Regions from separate parts of the Nocardioides sp. JCM 18998 genome, predicted to be linked through region 4. Evidence: riboswitches for the same ligand, from Rfam matches in the RefSeq annotation. Region 4 holds a riboswitch; each other region holds the start of a gene.
The links. A riboswitch is a leader RNA that binds a small molecule or an ion and turns the genes downstream of it on or off. The one in region 4 is predicted to bind cobalamin.
Positions count from the first base shown of each region.

Region 1: another riboswitch for cobalamin. It lies ahead of ACZ5L9_RS11980 (hypothetical protein); the one in region 4 lies ahead of ACZ5L9_RS06080 (ribonucleoside-diphosphate reductase subunit alpha).
Region 2: another riboswitch for cobalamin. It lies ahead of ACZ5L9_RS17310 (VWA domain-containing protein); the one in region 4 lies ahead of ACZ5L9_RS06080 (ribonucleoside-diphosphate reductase subunit alpha).
Region 3: another riboswitch for cobalamin. It lies ahead of ACZ5L9_RS17225 (CbtB domain-containing protein); the one in region 4 lies ahead of ACZ5L9_RS06080 (ribonucleoside-diphosphate reductase subunit alpha).

Region 1 covers NZ_AP043886.1:2,553,236-2,557,799, forward strand. The annotation lists gene gatB (Asp-tRNA(Asn)/Glu-tRNA(Gln) amidotransferase subunit GatB) at 1-1,516, shown strand, start outside; cobalamin riboswitch at 1,649-1,788, shown strand; gene ACZ5L9_RS11980 (hypothetical protein) at 1,868-3,244, shown strand; gene ACZ5L9_RS11985 (hypothetical protein) at 3,244-4,185, shown strand; gene ACZ5L9_RS11990 (energy-coupling factor transporter transmembrane component T) at 4,196-4,564, shown strand, end outside.
Region 2 covers NZ_AP043886.1:3,676,357-3,680,920, reverse strand. The annotation lists gene ACZ5L9_RS17325 (hypothetical protein) at 23-355, opposite strand; partial or broken gene ACZ5L9_RS17320 (HEAT repeat domain-containing protein) at 448-660, opposite strand; gene cbiE (precorrin-6y C5,15-methyltransferase (decarboxylating) subunit CbiE) at 768-1,976, opposite strand; cobalamin riboswitch at 2,037-2,173, shown strand; gene ACZ5L9_RS17310 (VWA domain-containing protein) at 2,216-4,333, shown strand; gene cobO (cob(I)yrinic acid a,c-diamide adenosyltransferase) at 4,336-4,564, shown strand, end outside.
Region 3 covers NZ_AP043886.1:3,657,445-3,662,008, forward strand. The annotation lists gene ACZ5L9_RS17210 (cobalt-precorrin-6A reductase) at 1-247, shown strand, start outside; gene ACZ5L9_RS17215 (hypothetical protein) at 308-955, opposite strand; gene ACZ5L9_RS17220 (CbtA family protein) at 966-1,841, opposite strand; gene ACZ5L9_RS17225 (CbtB domain-containing protein) at 1,869-2,102, opposite strand; adenosylcobalamin (AdoCbl) riboswitch at 2,105-2,251, opposite strand; gene ACZ5L9_RS17230 (helix-turn-helix domain-containing protein) at 2,296-3,006, opposite strand; gene ACZ5L9_RS17235 (allantoate amidohydrolase) at 3,003-4,208, opposite strand; gene ACZ5L9_RS17240 (HutD family protein) at 4,205-4,564, opposite strand, start outside.
Region 4 covers NZ_AP043886.1:1,271,334-1,275,897, reverse strand. The annotation lists gene ACZ5L9_RS06080 (ribonucleoside-diphosphate reductase subunit alpha) at 1-2,207, opposite strand, end outside; cobalamin riboswitch at 2,332-2,550, opposite strand; gene ACZ5L9_RS06075 (hypothetical protein) at 2,688-2,966, opposite strand; gene ACZ5L9_RS06070 (superoxide dismutase) at 2,963-3,583, opposite strand; gene ACZ5L9_RS06065 (PucR family transcriptional regulator) at 3,964-4,564, opposite strand, start outside.

The sequences.
Region 1 (4,564 bases), 1.3 Mb from region 4:
GAGTGACGTCCTGATCGACTTCGACGAGGTGCTCGAGAGCTTCGACCCCGCGATGGGCCTCGAGGTCCACGTCGAGCTCAATACGAACACCAAGATGTTCTGCGGCTGCCCGACCGCCTTCGGCGGGGAGCCCAACACCCAGGTCTGCCCGACCTGCCTCGGCCTGCCCGGCGCCATGCCGGTCGTTAACGCCAAGGCGGTCGAGTCGGCGATCCGGATCGGTCTCGCGCTCAACTGCGAGATCGCACAGTGGTGCCGCTTCGCGCGGAAGAACTACTTCTACCCGGACATGCCGAAGAACTTCCAGACCAGCCAGTACGACGAGCCGATCGCGTTCGAGGGCTACCTCGACGTGGAAGTGCGGGATGAGGCGGGTGAGACCTCGATTCACAGGATCGAGATCGAGCGCGCGCACATGGAGGAGGACACCGGCAAGGCCACCCACGTGGGCGGCGCGACGGGTCGCATCCACGGTGCCGACTACTCGCTGATCGACTACAACCGCGCCGGCATCCCGCTGATCGAGATCGTCACCAAGCCGATCCTGAACACGGGTGCGAAGGCGCCGCTGGTGGCCAAGGCGTACGTCTCCGCGCTGCGCGACCTGATCAAGGCGCTCGGCGTCTCCGACGTCCGGATGGACCAGGGCTCGATGCGCTGCGACGTCAACCTGTCGCTGGCCCCGAAGGGCCCGGAGAACGCTGGGAAACTCGGCACCCGCTCGGAGACCAAGAACGTCAACTCGCTGCGCTCGGTGGAGCGCGCGGTGCGCTTCGAGATGTCACGCCACGCCGGCATCCTGCTCGGCGGCGGCTCGGTGCTGCAGGAGACCCGTCACTTCCACGAGGCCGACGGCACCACCTCGTCGGGCCGGGAGAAGTCGGACGCCGAGGACTACCGCTACTTCCCGGAGCCCGACCTGGTCCCGGTCGCGCCGTCGCGCGAGTGGGTCGAGGAGCTGCGGGGGACCCTGCCGGAGAACCCGGCCGAGCGCCGTACCCGCCTGCAGGCCGACTGGGGCTTCACCGACCTGGAGATGCGCGACGCGATCAACGCCGACGCGATCGACCTCATCGAGGAGACCGTCGCGGCCGGCGCGGCTCCGCAGGCCGCCCGCAAGTGGTGGCTCTCGGAGATCTCGCGCCGCGCCAACGAGGCCGGCGTCGAGCTGTCAGCGGCCGGCGTCTCCCCGGCTCAGGTCGCCGAGGTGCAGAAGCTGATCGACGAGGGCACCCTCAACGACAAGCTCGCGCGCCAGGTCTTCGACGGCCTCTTCGCCGGCGAGGGCACGGCCGCCGAGATCATCGAGAAGCGCGGCCTCGCGCTCGTCTCCGACGACGGCCCGCTGCTGGCCGCCATCGAGGAGGCGCTCGCCGCCCAGCCCGACATCGCCGACAAGATCCGCGGCGGCAACCACAAGGCGGCCGGCGCCATCGTCGGCGCGGTGATGAAGGCGACCCGCGGCCAGGCCGACGCCGCCCGGGTGCAGCAGCTGATCGTCGAGAAGCTCAGCTGACGGCGGTCGGTCCAGCAAGGTATGTAGCCGAACCCGCACTTCCCACGGTGAGTTCCACCCGGGAAGTGCGGGTTCCTCTGCATACCTCGACGGACCAGCCGTGGGCCCACCCACGCTCCTGAGGTCGTGACTCGGCACCGGCCGCGTTAGGCTGCGCCGTACTCAAATTCCATACACGCCCGTAGCGGGGGAAGCCGGTGAGACTCCGGCGCTGACCCGCAACCGTGACCCCTTGGGGGAGCCGGAGCACCTGCCACGACGCGTCTTGACCACAACGCTGCCGAGGTACGCAGCGGGTCGGCTCCCGGTCCTCGGACCCGGTCCACCCGTCGCTAGCAGCGGGAAGGACCCATGCACAAGCTCGTCCGGCGCTCCAGCGCCCTGGCCGCCGCGGCGCTCGCCGCGGGCGCCCTTACTCTTCCGGCCGGCTCGGCCCAGGCGAAGGCCCCGACGGTGGCCGCCGTCGCCTCCACCGCCGCCTCGCTCACGGCGGGAGGCTCGTGGCTCGCCACCGAGCTCGCCGCCGGCGCCTGGGGCTCGACCTACGACGGCACCTTCTACCCGGACATGGGCTCGGTGATCGACGCCGGCTACGCCGCGCGCGCCGCGGGCAAGAGCGCCGCGGTGCTCAAGGCCGGCAACACCCTCGCGGTGCCGGCCAACGCCGACTCCTACGTCGGCACCGGCGGCGAGCACTACGCCGGCCCGACCGCCAAGGCGCTCGCGTTCCAGCAGCACCTCGGCCGGTCCAGCACGCTCGCGTCGCACAACCTTCTCGCCGACCTGGAGTCGATGGTCACCGCGACCGGCCGCATCCAGGACAGCTCGGCGTACGGTGACTACGCGAACACCATCGGTCAGTCGTTCGCCGCCGAGGCGCTGCACGCCGCGGGGAGCAGCAAGGCCGCCGCGGCCACCAGCTTCCTGCTCACCCAGCAGTGCAAGGCCGGTTGGTTCCGGCTCTACTTCACCGATGTCACCCCCGCCGCGACGGGTCCCGACGACTACCCGCTGCACGCGCAGTCGGACGCCGCCTGCGACACCGACTCTGCCGCGACGGCCGACACCGACGTGACCGCGTACGCCATCCTCAACCTGCTCGACCAGCGCTCGACGCCGGCCGTGTCCGCCGCGATCGCCAAGGCGCTCGGCTGGCTCGAGGCCGCCCAGAAGTCGGACGGGTCGTTCATCGGCGGCATCAGCACCGCCACCTCGAACGCCGACAGCACCGGCCTCGCGGGCTGGGCGCTCGGTGCCGCGGGTGACAAGCCCGCTGCCGCGAAGGCGGCGAGCTGGGTCTACCGCCACCAGGTGCACAGCGGTCCCGACGCCGGGGCCGTCGCGTACGACGATGCCGCACTCAAGGCCGTCACCGCCAAGGGCATCGACGACACCGTGATCGGCCAGTGGCGTACGGCCACGGCGCAGGCACTGCCCTCGCTCGCGTATCTGCCGGTCACCAAGATCGCCGCCAAGCCGGCCAAGAGCGCCCACCACGGCACGGTCGGCGTGAAGGTCACCGTCGGTGGCAAGCCGTTCACCGGGAAGGTCACCGTCAAGGTCGGCAAGAAGAAGCTGACCGCCAAGGTCCGCAAGGGCGTTCTCAGCCTGAAGTCCGCGAAGGTCTTCCGCGGCAAGAAGAAGGTCCGCGCCACGATCTGGTTCAAGGGCTCCAGCACGGTCGCGCCGTTCAGCAAGACCCTCGTGCTCAAGGCCGCGAAGCGCTGATGCTCTCCACCCTGCGATCGGTCGTCGCCGCGGCTGTCCTGGCAACAGGGCTGGCCGTGGCGGCGATCGCCGTACCCGCCGCTGCGCCGGCGTCGGCCGCGGCCTGCGGTGACGCCCGGGGCGTCACCGTGGTGGTCGACCCGCAGCAGCTCGGCGGCGGGGCTCAGGAGGTCTGCGATGCCTCCGGCGCCGGCCGGACCGCGAGCGCGATCTTCGAGGAGTCCGGGTTCCACCAGAGCTACGCAGTCAACGGCGGGATGGTCTGCCGGGTCAACGGCGTGCCCGCCAGCGACCCGTGCCGCAACGACCCGCCCGCCACCGCCTACTGGAGCCTGTGGTGGTCCGACGGCACCACCGGCTGGGTGTACGCCAGCCTCGGCGCCGGCTCGCTGAAGATCCCGGCCGGCGGCTCGGTCGCCTGGTCCTGGCAGGGGCAGAGCGCCAGGAACCTGCCGAGCATCGCCCCGGCAGCGCACGCGGCTGCCCCCACCACACCTGACACTTCCGCGAAGGCGAAGCCGTCCACCAAGGCCCAGTCCACCCAGGCCCAGTCCACGCCGGCTCGCCCGGCCAAGGTCACGCAGAAGGCCCAACAGACGGCCCAGCAGACGGCCCAGCAGACGGTCGTCCCGACGACCACCTCCGACCCCACGGCGTCGGCCACGGCCACGCCGAGCGCGGGCGCTTCCACGCCGGCCGCCAAGCGCACGAAGCACGCCGCGAGCGTGACGGCCTCCGCCTCTGTCTCGGCGAGCGCTGCGGTGGGCTCGGCCACGCCGACTCCGACCCCGTCCGTTCCTGCAGACTCGACGCTCACAGGTGCAAACTCGGTGGGATCTTCTGCAGACTCGGGCCTGCCGGGTTGGGTCGCGCCCGCCATCATCGCCGCGCTCGCGGTCGCTGCTGGTGGGATCACGCTGGCTCGTCGCCGGATGCGCTGACCGGTACGACATGGCGCGACCGGCACGCGACCTCCACCCGATCGCCTGGTGGCTCTGGGCGATCGGGCTGGCGACGTACGCCTCTCAGACCACCAACCCGTACCTGCTCCTGCTGCTGATCGGGGTGGCGTCGCTCGTGGTGAGCGCGCGCCGCTCCGATCAGCCGTGGGCGCGCACCTTCCGGCTCTACCTCGTGGCCGGCGCGTTCATCGTGGCGATCCGGGTCGGCTTCCGGATCCTGCTCGGCAGCGGCTTCGGCGGCACCGTGATCCTCGACCTGCCGCAGATCCCGTTGCCCGGCTGGGTGCTGGGGATCACGCTCCTCGGGCCGGTGACGCGCGAGTCGCTGCTCGCCGGGCTCTACGACGGCCTGCGACTG
Region 2 (4,564 bases), 1.9 Mb from region 4:
AGACCCGACCGGTTCGGCAGCGTCAGCTGTTCTTCAACGCCAGCAGCGCGGTCTGGACTGCTTGCTCCGCGGGGTAGTTGGCGGGGGAGGTGTCGGCCCACGGCCCCTGCCAGATGTCGAAGGCGTAGGCACGTTCCTGGGGCGTAGGCGCGTTGGTCAGGGTGAGTCTGGTCCACGGGTAGCGGCCGCTGAGCGCCGACGACAGGTCCGCGGTGCGTGGGTTGGCGGCGAGGAGCTCGGTGGCGCGGGCGAGGAGGGCCCGCTCGACATCGGCGGCCTCGGTCGGAGCCCGGGGTCGCAGCGGCTCAGGGCGAGGTCGAGGACGGGCATGAGGTCGTCCTCGTCGCCCTCCCACGTGGCCGCGAGCTGCTGCAGGAGCGGGTGGAGGGCGGCGTCGGCGAGGACGGCCGCCGATTCCAGCTCCAACTTGTGGATCGGGTCGCCGTCGTCGTCTCTCAGACGTTCCGTGAGCGCGAGAAGGATGCGCTCGTCTCCGGACTCAGCGAGGGCGCGCAGTGCCTCGCACCGAGTGTCCGCATCGGGATCGGCGAGCCGGAGAGCGAGCGCGTCGCATACGGCCGGCGAGCGTGCTTCGAGCTGTCCCAGCCCGAAGCACGCCCAGTCGCGCACAGTGGAGTCGACATCGGCGGACAGCGTGATCAGTGCTTCGACGGTGCGCTCCCAGCGCGGGTCACCCGGCAGAGGTTCGCGGCCGCCTGGGCCACGGCGAGACGGACTGCCGGATCCTCATGCTCGGGGCGGATCGGTCAGAGCGTGAGCGCCCACTGCGTGACGGCGCGGGCAGGGGTCCAGCCGGTGAAGGTGCCGACCGGGGCGGTCGTCTCGACCGAGATGCGGGTGAGCTCGCCGCCGTGCTCCCGGTACAGCCGGGCCAGCAGCGTCTCGGTCTCCAGCGTCACGCCGTGCACCACGAGTCGCCCGCCGGGACGCAGGGCGTCCCGGCAGGCGTCGATGACGCCGTCGCGGGTGGCGCCGCCGCCGACGAAGATCGCGTCGGGGGCCGCCAGGCCGGTCAGCGCGTCGGGGGCGCGACCCTCGACGACCGTCAGCCCCGGTACGCCCAGGCGCGCGGCGTTGCGGCCGATGCGCGCCGCGCGCTCGGGCGAGGACTCGATCGCGGAGGTGGCGCAGGTGGGATGGGCCCGCATCCACTCGATGCCCACCGAGCCGGCGCCGGCGCCGACGTCCCAGAGGTGCTCGCCGGGGTTCGGGGCCAGGCGGGCCAGGGCCGAGGCGCGCAGGTCGCGCTTGGTGAGCTGGCCGTCGTGCTCGAAGCAGTCGTCGGGCAGGCCGGCGACCCAGCCGCCGAGCGTGGGGCCGTCGCACGCGATGGCCACGACGTTGAGCCGCGGGAACGTGTGCCGCAGGACGCTCCGGGTGATCGTGTCGGCGCGAGGGAAGCGCTGGGTGGTGTGGTCGGGGCCGCCGAGGTTGCCGAGCACGGCGAGCTCGCTGGCGCCGTACCCGTGCTCGTAGAGCACCTCCGCGACTGCACGCGGCGTCTCCTCGTCCGAGGAGAGTGCGAGGATCCGGCGACCGGGCGCGAGCTCGCGCCGCAGGAGATCCACGGAGCGCCCCACCAGCGTGACCACGGCGCAGGACTCCGCCGACCAGCCCATCTCGGCACGCGCCAACGCCACCGACGAGACCGCCGGCAACACCTGGACCTGCTCGGGCCCGAGCAGGTCGGTGAGCGTCGTCCCGATCCCCGAGACGTACGGATCGCCCGAGGCCAGCGCCACCACCTGCTGCCGTACGCCCAATGACGCCAGGAAACCGGGCAGCGCCTCGCGCAGCGGCGAGGGCCACAGCTCACGGCGCTGGCCGCGGAACTCCGGGAGCAGGTCCAGCTGGCGCCGGGCGCCGAGCACGACCGGCGCCGTCTCGACGACCTCACGCATCCTGTCCGGAAGCCCGTCCCAGCCGTCGGCACCGATGCCCACCACGATGATCACGCGAGCAGACGCTATCGTGACTGGCGCAAGGCGAGAGGTGCCCCAACGGCCCAGCCATCGGAGACGGTGGCGACGGCGGGCGGGGAGAATCTGGGAAGCCGGTGAGACTCCGGCACAGGCCCGCTGCGGTAAGCCCGGCTCCGACGCACGACGGAGACCAGGTAAGTCCGAAGACCGGCCTCCCGCCAGATCACGCGGACAGGCCCGTCCGCGTGACGAACCGAGCGGGAGCCTCACCGATGCCACAGAACTACCCATTTTCCGCCGTCCTCGGCTGCGATCTCGCCACGCCGGACGGCCTCCACGACATGGGCCTCGCCCTCATCCTGACCGCGATCTCGCCCGAGATCGGCGGCGTCCTCGTCCGCGGCGAGAAGGGCACGGCCAAGACCACGACCGTACGGGCACTGGCGAACGTGCTGCCGCCGGTCGACGTGTATGCGGGCGATCGCTTCTCCATCGATCCGGCCGATGACGCGGCCGCCTCCCCGGACGGGGTCTTCGGCGCCGGGACCGCCGTCGAGACGCGGCCCGTACGCCTCGTCGAGCTGCCGGTCGGAGCCACCGAGGACCGCGTCCTCGGCTCGCTGCACTTGGAGCGAGCGCTCTCGCACGGCAAGGTCGAGTACGAGCCCGGCCTGCTCGCCCGCGCCCACCGCGGGCTGCTCTACGTCGATGAGGTCAACCTGCTGCACGACCACCTCGTCGACCTGCTCCTCGACGCCGCCGCCACCGGCCGCGTCAGCGTCGAGCGCGACGGCATCTCGGTCGACTACGCCGCACGCTTCGTGCTGATCGGCACGATGAACCCGGAGGAGGGCGAGCTGCGACCGCAGTTGCTCGACCGGTTCGGGCTCGCCGTCGAGGTCGCCGCGCCCCGCGACCCGGCCTCGCGGATGGAGGTGGTCCGCCGCCGGATGGCCTTCGACGCCGACCCCGGTGCGTTCGTCGAGCGGTTCTCGGCGGCCGACACCGAGCTCAGCACGCGCGTCGCCCAGGCGCGGGTACGGATCGCCGACGTCGTGCTCGGCGAGGCCGCGCTGCTCAAGATCGCCGAGGTCTGCGCCGCGTTCGAGGTCGACGGCCTGCGCGCCGACATCGTCACCGCGCGGACCGCTGTCGCGCATGCGGCCTGGGAGGGGCGTACGGCGGTCACCAGAGCCGACATCCGGCGGGCCGCGCTGCTCGCGCTGCCGCACCGCCGGCGGAGGAACCCGTTCGACGCGCCGGGGCTAGACGAGGAGCTGCTCGACCGGATCCTGGGAGATGAGGAGCTGCCGCCCGAACCGCCGACGGGTGGGGAGGACGATGGCGACGGGGGTCTCGATACAGGCGCTAGCGCGCCTTACTCGACCACCGATGGCGGGGAGGGGGGTCTCGATACAGGCGCTAGCTCGCCTGACTCGACCACCGACGGCGCTGGTGGGTCTTCCTCGACCACCGGTGATGGGGAGGGGGGTCTCGATACAGGCGCTAGCTCGCCTGACTCGACCACCGACGGCGCCGATGGGTCTTCCTCGACCACTGTCGCGTCTGCCGTGGCGCCGTACCGGCCCAGGCTGCTGAAGGTCGACGGCCTCGGGGCCGGGGAGTCCGGGCGTCGGAGCCGGGCGATCGCCAGCACCGGGCGGCGGGTGGGCGCGCGGCGTCCCGAGGGGCCGACCGGGTCGCTTCACCTGGTGGAGACGCTGCTCGCAGCCGCCGGGAAGCAGGGCGTACGCGAGCGGGCCGGTGACCGGGTCGCCTTCGCGAGCGAGGACCTGCGGGTGGCGGTCCGTGAGGGCCGCGAGGCCAACCTCGTGCTCTTCTGCGTCGACGCCTCCGGCTCGATGGCGGCACGCAAGCGGATGACGCAGGTCAAGACCGCGGTCCTCTCGCTGCTGATGGACGCCTACCGGCGCCGCGACAAGGTCGGACTGATCACGTTCCGGGGCCAGAGTGCCGAGCTCGCGCTCCCGCCGACGCACTCCGTCGAGATCGCCGCTGCGCGCCTCGACGAGCTTCCCGCCGGCGGTCGTACGCCACTCGCCGAAGGCCTCCTCGAGGCCGCCCGGGTCCTCCAGCGCGAGCACCTGCGCGATCCGCGGCTGCGGCCGCTGCTCGTCCTGGTCACCGACGGGCGCGCCACCGCCGGAGCCGACGCCGTCGCACGGAGCCGTCAGGCGGCGCAGTACGTCGCCGGCCTGGGGGTCACCGCCGTCGTCGTCGACTCCGAGTCCGGCCCGATGCGGATGGGTCTCGCCGCCCAGCTCGCCGCCGCGCTCGCCGCCGAGCACCTGCCGCTCGGCGACGTCAGCGCCGAGGCGCTCACCGACGTCGCCCGCGCCCACACCGCGAAGTCCCGGAAGGTGGCCTGAGCATGCCGCAGGGCGTCCCGACCACGGTCCCCGACGACGGGCTGACCACGCGCCAGCGCCGTAACCGGCCGCTGCTGATCGTCCACACCGGCGAGAACAAGGGGAAGTCGACCGCCGCGTTCGGCCTCGGGCTGCGCGGCTGGAACCAGGGCTGGAACATCGCGGTCTTCCAGTTCGTGAAGTCCGCCAAGTGGAAGGTCGGCGAGGAGAGCGCGTACGTCGCGTTGAACC
Region 3 (4,564 bases), 2.0 Mb from region 4:
GGTCACCAGCCGAGGCCCGTACCCCCTCGACGGCGAGCGCGCCCTTCTGCGCGAGCACCGCGTCGACGTGCTGATCACCAAGGACTCCGGCGGCACGTACACCTGGGGCAAGATGCAGGCCGCCGCCGAGCTCGGCGTCCCCGTCGTGATCGTCCGGCGCCCGGTGGACCCGCACGCCCCGGAGACGGTGGGCAACGTCGGTGCGGCGTTCTCCTGGACGCGCGCCAGGACGACGACAAGATCCTGACGTCACCCTCGGGCGCCCGGATCGCGTGGTTCCCGGACCCGGACGGCAACACCCTGTCGCTCACGACCTTCGCTCCTTGACGGGTCGTCTCGGGAACGCAGCCCATCCGGCAACGCCGAGGACGAGGACCAGGACCCCGACCACGCCGATGGTGGTGGCACCCGCGGACATGACGGCCGGGACCCACACGAAGTGGCCGGTGATCTCGGCGGCCTTGCCGTCGACCAGAACGGGGATCGACCACTCGCCCATGTCGTGCCGCTTGTCCGGCGCCGCCGACACGTCCGTCGGAAGCTGAGGCTCCATCCAGTCGACGCGCCCATCGCTCCAGGAGTACGTCGACCCGGAACGTACGCTGCGCCACCGCGTCGGGCCGTGGCCGGCACCGGCGGCGACGTGGTCGACCACGCCCGAGGTGGTCGCATAGGTGGTCAGCGAGTTGACGTTGTCGAAGACCTCGCCCGCGGCGAAGCGCAGGAACGGCTCATTGGAGTAGCCGAGCACCTGCACGTCGCTCACCGTGCTGCTCGTCTCGAGCGTGATCAGCGAGCCGTCGGCGTGCACCCACACACTGACCCCGGCCGGTGCGCGGAGCACGACCGACTGGATGCTCGCGTTGACGTTGACGCTGCCATGGGCCCAGACCGGCATCGCGGCCGCCACCACGAGGGTGACGGCCGCGACGATGACGGCACTGACGCGCCTCATCGGGCAGGCATCAGACGGCGACCGGAGCGTGGTCCTCGGCGAACCGGCCCTCGCGGCCGGCCCGGGCGGCCGCCGGGTCGAGCAGACGCTGGGCCTGGGGCGCGAAGAGCAGCGCGATGCCGCCCCACAGGATCACCTGGGCGACGAGCGAGTACACCCGGAACTGCGCGAGCAGGTCCGCCGGGAAGCCCGGGAAGACGATCGTCCCGTCCGGGTCGGTCAGTGGGAGCGGCGTCTCGGTGTCGTGCCTGCCGAACTGGGCGACGTTGGCGTCCAGGTGGCCGAGCGCCGGCAGCACCAGGAACACGACAGCCATCACGGCGACGTACGCGGCACCCATGATCAGCACCGTGCTGTACAGGCTGAGCCGCCGGTGCAGTCGCTGGCCGTAGTAGACGGCCAGGAACAGCGCGATGCACGAGACCGCTACCACGACGAGGTAGAGCGCGCCGCGGGTGCGGATCGTCTCCTCGTGCCCGATCGCCGGCGGGTTGGCCGGGTACTTCAGGAACGGCACCAGGAACGCGCCGACGAAGTAGAAGGCCGGCAGGATCAGCGCGAGCTGGAACGGACGCACCTTCCCGACCCGGCCGATCGCGATGACGTAGCCGACCGCGACGAGCGCGCCCATGGCTGCGCCGAAGAGGATGAGGCCGGCGCCGATGCCGACGTCCATCTGGACCGTACGGCTGAAGATGTCGGGGCCGGCGGCCTCGACAGGCAGCCCGGCGGCCTTGTCCAGGGCCTGCTGGGCCGCGTCACGCGCGCTCTCGTAGTCGATCGCCTTCGAGATGATCGGCTCGGCGAAGAGGCGGGCGAAGACGAACGCCACCAGACCCGCGGCCGCGCCGGAGAGCGCGCCGCGAGCGATGAGTTGCTTGACCATGTTCTGTTGTTCTCCTGCCGGGTTGGATCAGTGGCAGGGGAAGCCGAGGAAGTGTCGGCCGTCGTGGAAGAACTCATGGAGGACCATGCTCTTCCCGAACACCGAGGTGGCGCCCTCGTCGACGCCGATGAAGTAGTAGACCAGCAGCGCCGCGAAGGCGACGCCGACCAGCAGGGCGATCGTCTTGACGTTCGCGTGGACCAGCGGGGTGCTGATCGCGGGGCTGCTGATGGCAGTGGGGATAGCAGACGTGTTGCTCACGTGATGCTCCTTCAGGAATACAACGTTCCCAGATGGGCGGAAAACGCGTCGGCGGAAGATCTGACTTCGCTCCCCAAGGAGACTCACAGTGGCGTGACCGTGCCAGATTCTCACTGGCTTCCTCACGTCCGGCGCGTAGCCGCACCCTATCGGCACCCGCGGTGGCCGTCCACCGACGTCCATATCCGGACGATCAGACCGACCCGTCCGGGAACGCGATGATCGACAGGAACCGGATCGGCAGCGTGACCAGGCCCGTCGGCCCGTGCGCGCCCTCGCCGTCGAGCTGCAGCGAGTCGCCGGCCCGCAGGCGGTAGACCGATCGGCTGTGCCCGTAGTCCATGACGCCCTCGAGCATGTAGATGAACTCGGTCCCGGGGTGCTGGAAGAGCGGGTGCACCTCGCTGGCCTCGGTCAGCGTCACCAGCAGGCACTCGAGGCGCTTGTGCTCACCTCGCAGCCCGCCGAGCAGGTTGTACTCGTGCCCGACCTGGGTGCCGTTGCGCACGATCGGCGTGCCCTGGCCCGCCTTCACGTACGACGCCGGGCGCTCGGTGTCGGCGCCGCGGAAGAGCGAGGTCACCGGCACGTTGAGCCCCTTGGCCAGCAGGGCGAGGGTGCCGAGCGAGCACGAGGTCTGGGCGTTCTCGATCTTCGACAGCATCGCCTTGGAGATGCCGACACGGGTCGCCGTCTCCCCCACGGACAGCCCGGCGTTCTGCCGCAGCTCCCGGACGTTGCGGGCGATGGCGGCCTCCAGCTCGAGCGCCTCGACCGCGTCGTCCGGTCGGCGATCGCGCGCGGTGCCGGCGTTGCGCAGCAGCGCCTCGTCGTTCTCCATGTCGTGACCGTAGCGCGCCAGCGTCCACTGGGAGTGGACGACCGCGCGCTCCTCCGGCGTCATCGGGCACCCAGCAGCGCGGCCATGCTGCTCGCCAGGGCCGCGGCCCCGGCCTCCGCGTCGGCGTCCTCGACGGCCTCGCCGGGTGCGTGCGAGACGCCGGTCGGGTTGCGGACGAAGAGCATCGCGGTGCTGACGTGATCCTTGAGGACTCCGGCGTCGTGGCCTGCCCCCGTGCCGAGCACGGGCGCGTCGTCGAGGACGCTCGAGAGCCGCGCCTGCAGCTGCGGGTCGAAGTCGACTGTCGCGCTGAAGGACTCCTCGACCACCGACGCCGAGCAGCCCTGCTCCCGAGCGGCGGCGTAAGCGGCCTGGGTGATCTCAGCGACCAGGAAGCGGGTCACCGCGTTCTCGCGGTGGCGGACGTCGAGCCAGAGGTCGACACGCGAAGCGATCACGTTGGTGCCGCCGGGCACAGGAACCAGGCGGCCGACCGTCGCTCGCGCGCCCTGCACGCCGCGCGCGATCCGCTGCACCTCACCCACGACGTGGGCCGCCGCCACCATCGGGTCGCGCCGATCGCGCATCACGGTCGTGCCGGCGTGGTTGCCCTCGCCGGCGAACGACAGCCGCCACCGGCCGTGCCCGAGGATCGAGGAGGCGACGGCGACCGACCGATCGAGGTCCACCAGCCCACGGCCCTGCTCCACGTGCAGCTCGATGAACGTGTCGATCCGACCCAACGCCGCCGGGTCGGGACCGAGATGCGTGGGATCGACGCCCGCACGCCTGCTCGCCTCGGCGAACGTGGTGCCGTCGGCATCGGTGAGGCCGCGTGCGCGGTCGGCGTCGAGGGCGCCGGTCATCAGTCGCGACCCGAGGCACGCCACCCCGAAGCGCGACCCCTCCTCCTCGGGGAAGACGGCGATGGCTCGGCGGCCGTGCACGCCGCGAGCCGCGAGCCGGTCGAAGGCCACCAGCGCCGACGCCACGCCGAGCGGTCCGTCGTACGCGCCTCCGCCCGGCACCGAGTCCAGGTGGCTGCCGGTGACCACCGCGCCGTCGCCGACGCCTCCCGACCAGGCCCACAGGATGCCGTTGCGGTCGGACTCGACGTCGAGGCCGCGACGCTCGGCATGCGCGACGAACCAGGAGCGCAGGTCGAGCTCGGGGGTCGAGTACACCGGCCGGCTGTAGCCGCCCCGCACGGGGTCGGCGCCCAGGGCGTCGATCTCGGCCATGAGAGAGGCGACGGTGTCGCTCATCGTTGTCCTTCCTGCGTCAGGAACACGTCGGCGAGGTGGTCGCCGAGGTCGACGGTCAGGTCGCTGCCCGGCACGTCCGGGGCCGTCCGCTCCCGGAGCCGCACGGCGCCACGGAACACTCCGCGCCGCGTCATCAGGTTGAGGGCGCGGGTCGGTCGCTCCAGCTGCACGGCGACCGCTGCCTCGCCCGCGAAGCGGACCATGTCGCCGGCCTCCATCGCCATCGCTTCCCCCGACACCGAGAGGCTCAGCCGGCCGAGCGCCACGAAGAGCCGGTCGATGCCGGGGAAGCGGGAGAAGCAGGCGTCGTGATCGAGGTCCGCGACGCTGAGCCGCCAGCTGACGCGCCCGTCCGT
Region 4 (4,564 bases):
GTCGGGCCGGCGATGAAGAGGTTGAGCGACTGGCTCTGGTCGATGTAAGGCGAGCGGGCCGCCGCCATCTCGATGAGCGCCTTCTGCGGCAGCTCCCAGGCCGTACGGAACACGGCGCGCAGCTCCTCCGGCAGGGTCGTGATGCCCTGGACCGAGCCCTCGGCACGCTTGATCTGCTCGCGGATCTCCGGGGTCCACAGCCCGCGGGACTTGAGCTCGCGCACCAGCGCGGTGTTGATCTGCAGGAACTCGCCCGACAGGGTCTCGCGCTTGAACAGGTTGGAGACCTGCGGCTCGATGCACTCGTACGCGCCGGCGATCGAGGCGATCGTCGCGGTCGGGGCGATCGCGATCAGCAGCGAGTTGCGCAGGCCCGTGGCCGCGACCCGCTCGCGCAGCGCTGCCCAGCGCTCGGTCTGGTTCGGGGTGACGCCCCACAGGTCGGGCTGCAGCTGGCCCTTCGCGGCCCGGGTCTCGGAGAACGAGGGGTGCGCGCCGTGCTGTTCGGCCAGGTCGGCGGAGACCTCCAGCGCCGTCAGGTAGACCTCCTCCTGGATGCGGGTGGAGAGCTCGAGCGCCTCGGCGGAGTCGAACGGCAGGTGCAGCGCGAAGAAGACGTCCTGCAGCCCCATCAGGCCCAGGCCGACCGGGCGCCAGCGCGGGTTGGAGGCGGCCGCCTCGGTGCTCGGGTAGAAGTTGATGTCGATCACGCGGTCGAGCAGCGGGACGGCGGTCCGTACGGTGGCGCGCAGCTTGTCCCAGTCGAGCATGGTGGTCGAGCCGGTCGAGACGACGTGTTGGGCGAGGTTGATCGAGCCGAGGTTGCACACGGCGGTCTCGGTGTCGGAGGAGACCTCGATTATCTCGGTGCACAGGTTCGACAGGTGCACCGTCGGGCCGCCGGGCGCATCCGTGGTCTGGTTGCAGGTGCGGTTGGAGGCGTCCTTGAACGTCATCCAGCCGTTGCCGGTCTGGGCGAGGGTCCGCATCATCTTGGCGTAGAGGTCGCGGGCCTTGACCGTACGCACGACACGACCCGCCGCCTCGAGCTCGCGGTAGCGGGTCTCGAACGCAGTGCCCCACAGGTCGACCAGCTCGGGTGCCTGGTCGGGGTCGATCAGCGACCAGTCCTCGTCGGCCTCGACGCGGCGCATGAACTCGTCGGGGATCCAGTTGGCGAGGTTGAGGTTGTGCGTACGGCGCGCCTCCTCGCCGGTGTTGTCGCGCAGCTCGAGGAACTCCTCGACGTCGGGGTGCCACGACTCGAGGTAGACGCACGCCGCGCCCTTGCGCCGTCCGCCCTGGTTGACCGCCGACACGGACGAGTCGAGGGTCCGCAGGAAGGGCACGATGCCGTTGGACTGGCCGTTGGTGCCGCGGATCAGCGCGCCGCGGGAGCGGACGCGGGAGAAGCCGATGCCTATGCCGCCGGCGAACTTCGAGAGCTTCGCGACCTGCATGTAGCGGCTGTAGATCGAGTCGAGCTCGTCCTTGGGGGAGTCGACCAGGTAGCACGACGACATCTGGCTGTGCCGGGTGCCGGAGTTGAACAGCGTCGGGCTCGAGGGGAGGTAGGCCAGCGAGGACATCAGCCGGTAGAACTCGATGGCCTCGGCCGGGCTCTGTGCCAGACCGCAGGCGACACGGAGCATGAAGTACTGCGGGGTCTCGACGACCAGTCGCGAGGTGGGGTGACGCAGCAGGTAGCGGTCGTAGACGGTGCGCAGCCCGAAGTACTCGAACCGGTTGTCGCCCTCGAGGTCGATGGCGAAGTCGAGCTTGCGGGCGTTGTCCTTGACGAAGCGTGCGGTCTCGTCGCCGATCAGGCCCTCGGCGTGACCGAGGCTGACGGACTGGCTGAAGGAGGCGACGCCCTGGTTGCGGACCTCCTTGTCGATATAGGCGGCCAGCAGGCGCGCGGCGAGGCGGGAGTACTCCGGCTCCTCGCCGATCATCTCGGCGGAGGTCTGAATGCTGAGCCGGTCCAGCTCGGCGGTGGTCGCGCCGTCATACAGGCCGCTGATCGTGCGGGTCGCGACCCGCATCGGGTCGACGTCGGGCAGATCGCCGCTGACGCGGTCGATGGCCCGAACGATCTTGTTGACGTCGACGCTCTCGGTGTCGCCGTTGCGCTTGAGCACCTGCATGGTGGCGCGGCGTACGGGCTCGGCCGGCATGGTGGGCAGCGGGGTGTCGATGACCGTCACTTCTCTCTCCTCGCGAGATCTGACTCAGGTCCGTGCCGGGAGGAGGAGACGACTGGCCTGCGAGGCACGACGGGCTCGCGGGTCTGGCGTCAGCCTTCCCACGAGGCCTCGGACCACCACACCCGACGGGTGTGGTGCGCTGGCAGGTCTTCGGACTCGCGGGCACATCCGACGCGTACTACGTCGGACGCCTACTGGCCGTCGCTTCCCAGATCTGCGATCCAGTGCTTGTGACGGCGGTCGTTCCCACTTACCGCTGCGGGGCAGTCCCGGATTCGCACCGGGTTCCCTCTTGCCTCCACGTGTCCGGCTGACACGCAGAACCAGCTACGCCAGCCACTATATATGGGAACTACATCCGTGCAACTCCCAACATGTGGATGTCTCACGTCGTCGCCGACGGGTCACGCAGCGGGCACGTCGCCCACCACGCCAGAGTCCCGAAACGCCCGAGGATCCGGTGATCGCGGCGGTCGAGGCTCAGCTCGCCGGGGGCGAGGCGAGAGCGTGCTCCATCTGGACACAGAGATCGTGGATGCACTGCTCGAGGCTCTCCCCGGTCTCCTTCTGCAGCAGGCCGAGGCTGAGCTCAGCGACCAGAAGAGCACCCCCGGCGAGCTCGCGCTCGTCGCTGAAGGATCCCAGGAGCTGCCGCGCGCCGTCGGCGTCGCCCCGGTTGCGAGCGGCGACGATGCCGGCGACCCGCTGCGCGGCGGCCACGACGGGGGCGAGCTCGGAGCGGCGCGAAGACTCGCTCACAGGATCAGCCCGGGCGTCTGATGGCGGGCCTTCTCGAAGCGGGCCTGGACGTCGGCCCAGTTCACGACGTTCCACCACTGCTTCACGAACGTCGCCTTGTCGTTCTTGTACTGCAGGTAGTACGCGTGCTCCCACATGTCGAGCATCAGCAGCGGGACCATGCAGATCGGCACGTTCCCCTGGTGGTCGAAGTGCTGGATGATGTACGGCCGCTGCGCGACCATGTCCCAGGTCAGCACGGACCAGCCGGATCCCTGGACGCCGAGAGCGTTGGCCTCGAAGTGGGCGCGGAACTTGTCGAAGCCGCCGAAGTACTCCTCGATCACCTGAGCGAGTTCGCCGGTCGGCTTGTCCCCACCGTCCGGGCTCATGTTGGGCCAGAACACCGAGTGGTTGACGTGGCCTCCGAGGTGGAAGGCGAGGTTCTTCTCCAGCGCCGAGAGGCCTCCGAAGGACTCGGCCTCGCGGGCCTCCGCGAGCTGCTCCACCGCGGTGTTGATGCCCTTGACATAGGTCGCGTGGTGCTTGTCGTGGTGCAGCTCCATGATCGCGCCGGAGATATAGGGCTCCAACGCCGCGTAGTCGTAGGGGAGGTCAGGGAGCGAGTAGTCGGCCATGATGCAAGCCTGTCGCTACTGCGAATCATTTGCAATAGTGACAGAGAACTCGCCTCCCTGAGCGCTGTGGTGGCCTTGGAAGGCTCGAACATCGGACAACGCCGCACGAGCGCCCAGGGTCGGCGAAACCTGGGTTGGTGACGTTGGGGCCGACGACAGGAAGCGCGAACGGGCACGCACGCTGCCTGGCAGGTCGAGTCCGCAGAGAGTCCGCAGGACGTCCGTCGCGGTCCCTCAACAACCGCTGTGACCGTTGACGACCATCGCGGCATCTGCGCAGGTCGAGCCAGGGTTTCGGGCACAATCGCTCATCTCCGTCAGCTGCCATCACGGCGTGGACGACTTCCCCTGGTACTACTGATCTCGCAGGGCTCCGCAGCTCAGAGGGCCGGCAGATGGCCGAACCGCGGCAGGCACGCCAGGGCCAGTGCCACCTCGGTCCGGCGCTCGGTGAGCGGGTGGCCGAGCAGCTCCTCGGCCTGGGCGAGGCGGTAGCGCACGGTGTTCTTGTGCACGAAGAGGTCCGTGGCGGCCAGCTCGACGCTGCCGCCGCGACGGAGGTAGGCCGCCACCGTCTCGCGTAGGCGCTCCACCAGCGGGGTGGCGTCCGCGAGCGCGCCGAGCTCGCGCTGGATCAGCGCGGCGACGGCCGCCTTGCGCCCCGCCGCGACACACGCGAGCTCGACGTCGGCGTACAGCGTGGTGGTGCCTGTCGCGGTCTCGGTCTCGATGGCGTGGCGCTGTGCGTCGACGGCCTCGCGATGGGAGGAGCGGAATGCCGCGAGCCCCGTGCCGGGCGTCCCTGCGCTGATGCTCACCCCGGATTCGGCGCCTTCGCGAACCTCGGCCAACGCCGCGCGAAGCCGCTCGTCCGTGAGCGGTCGCCTGGTCGCGACCCACGTCCAGATCTCGCCGCGTCCGGCCGGAAGGGTCAGGAGGCGGGCACCGACGGTCGTCGCCATCGCGTCGGCCGCGGCGGTC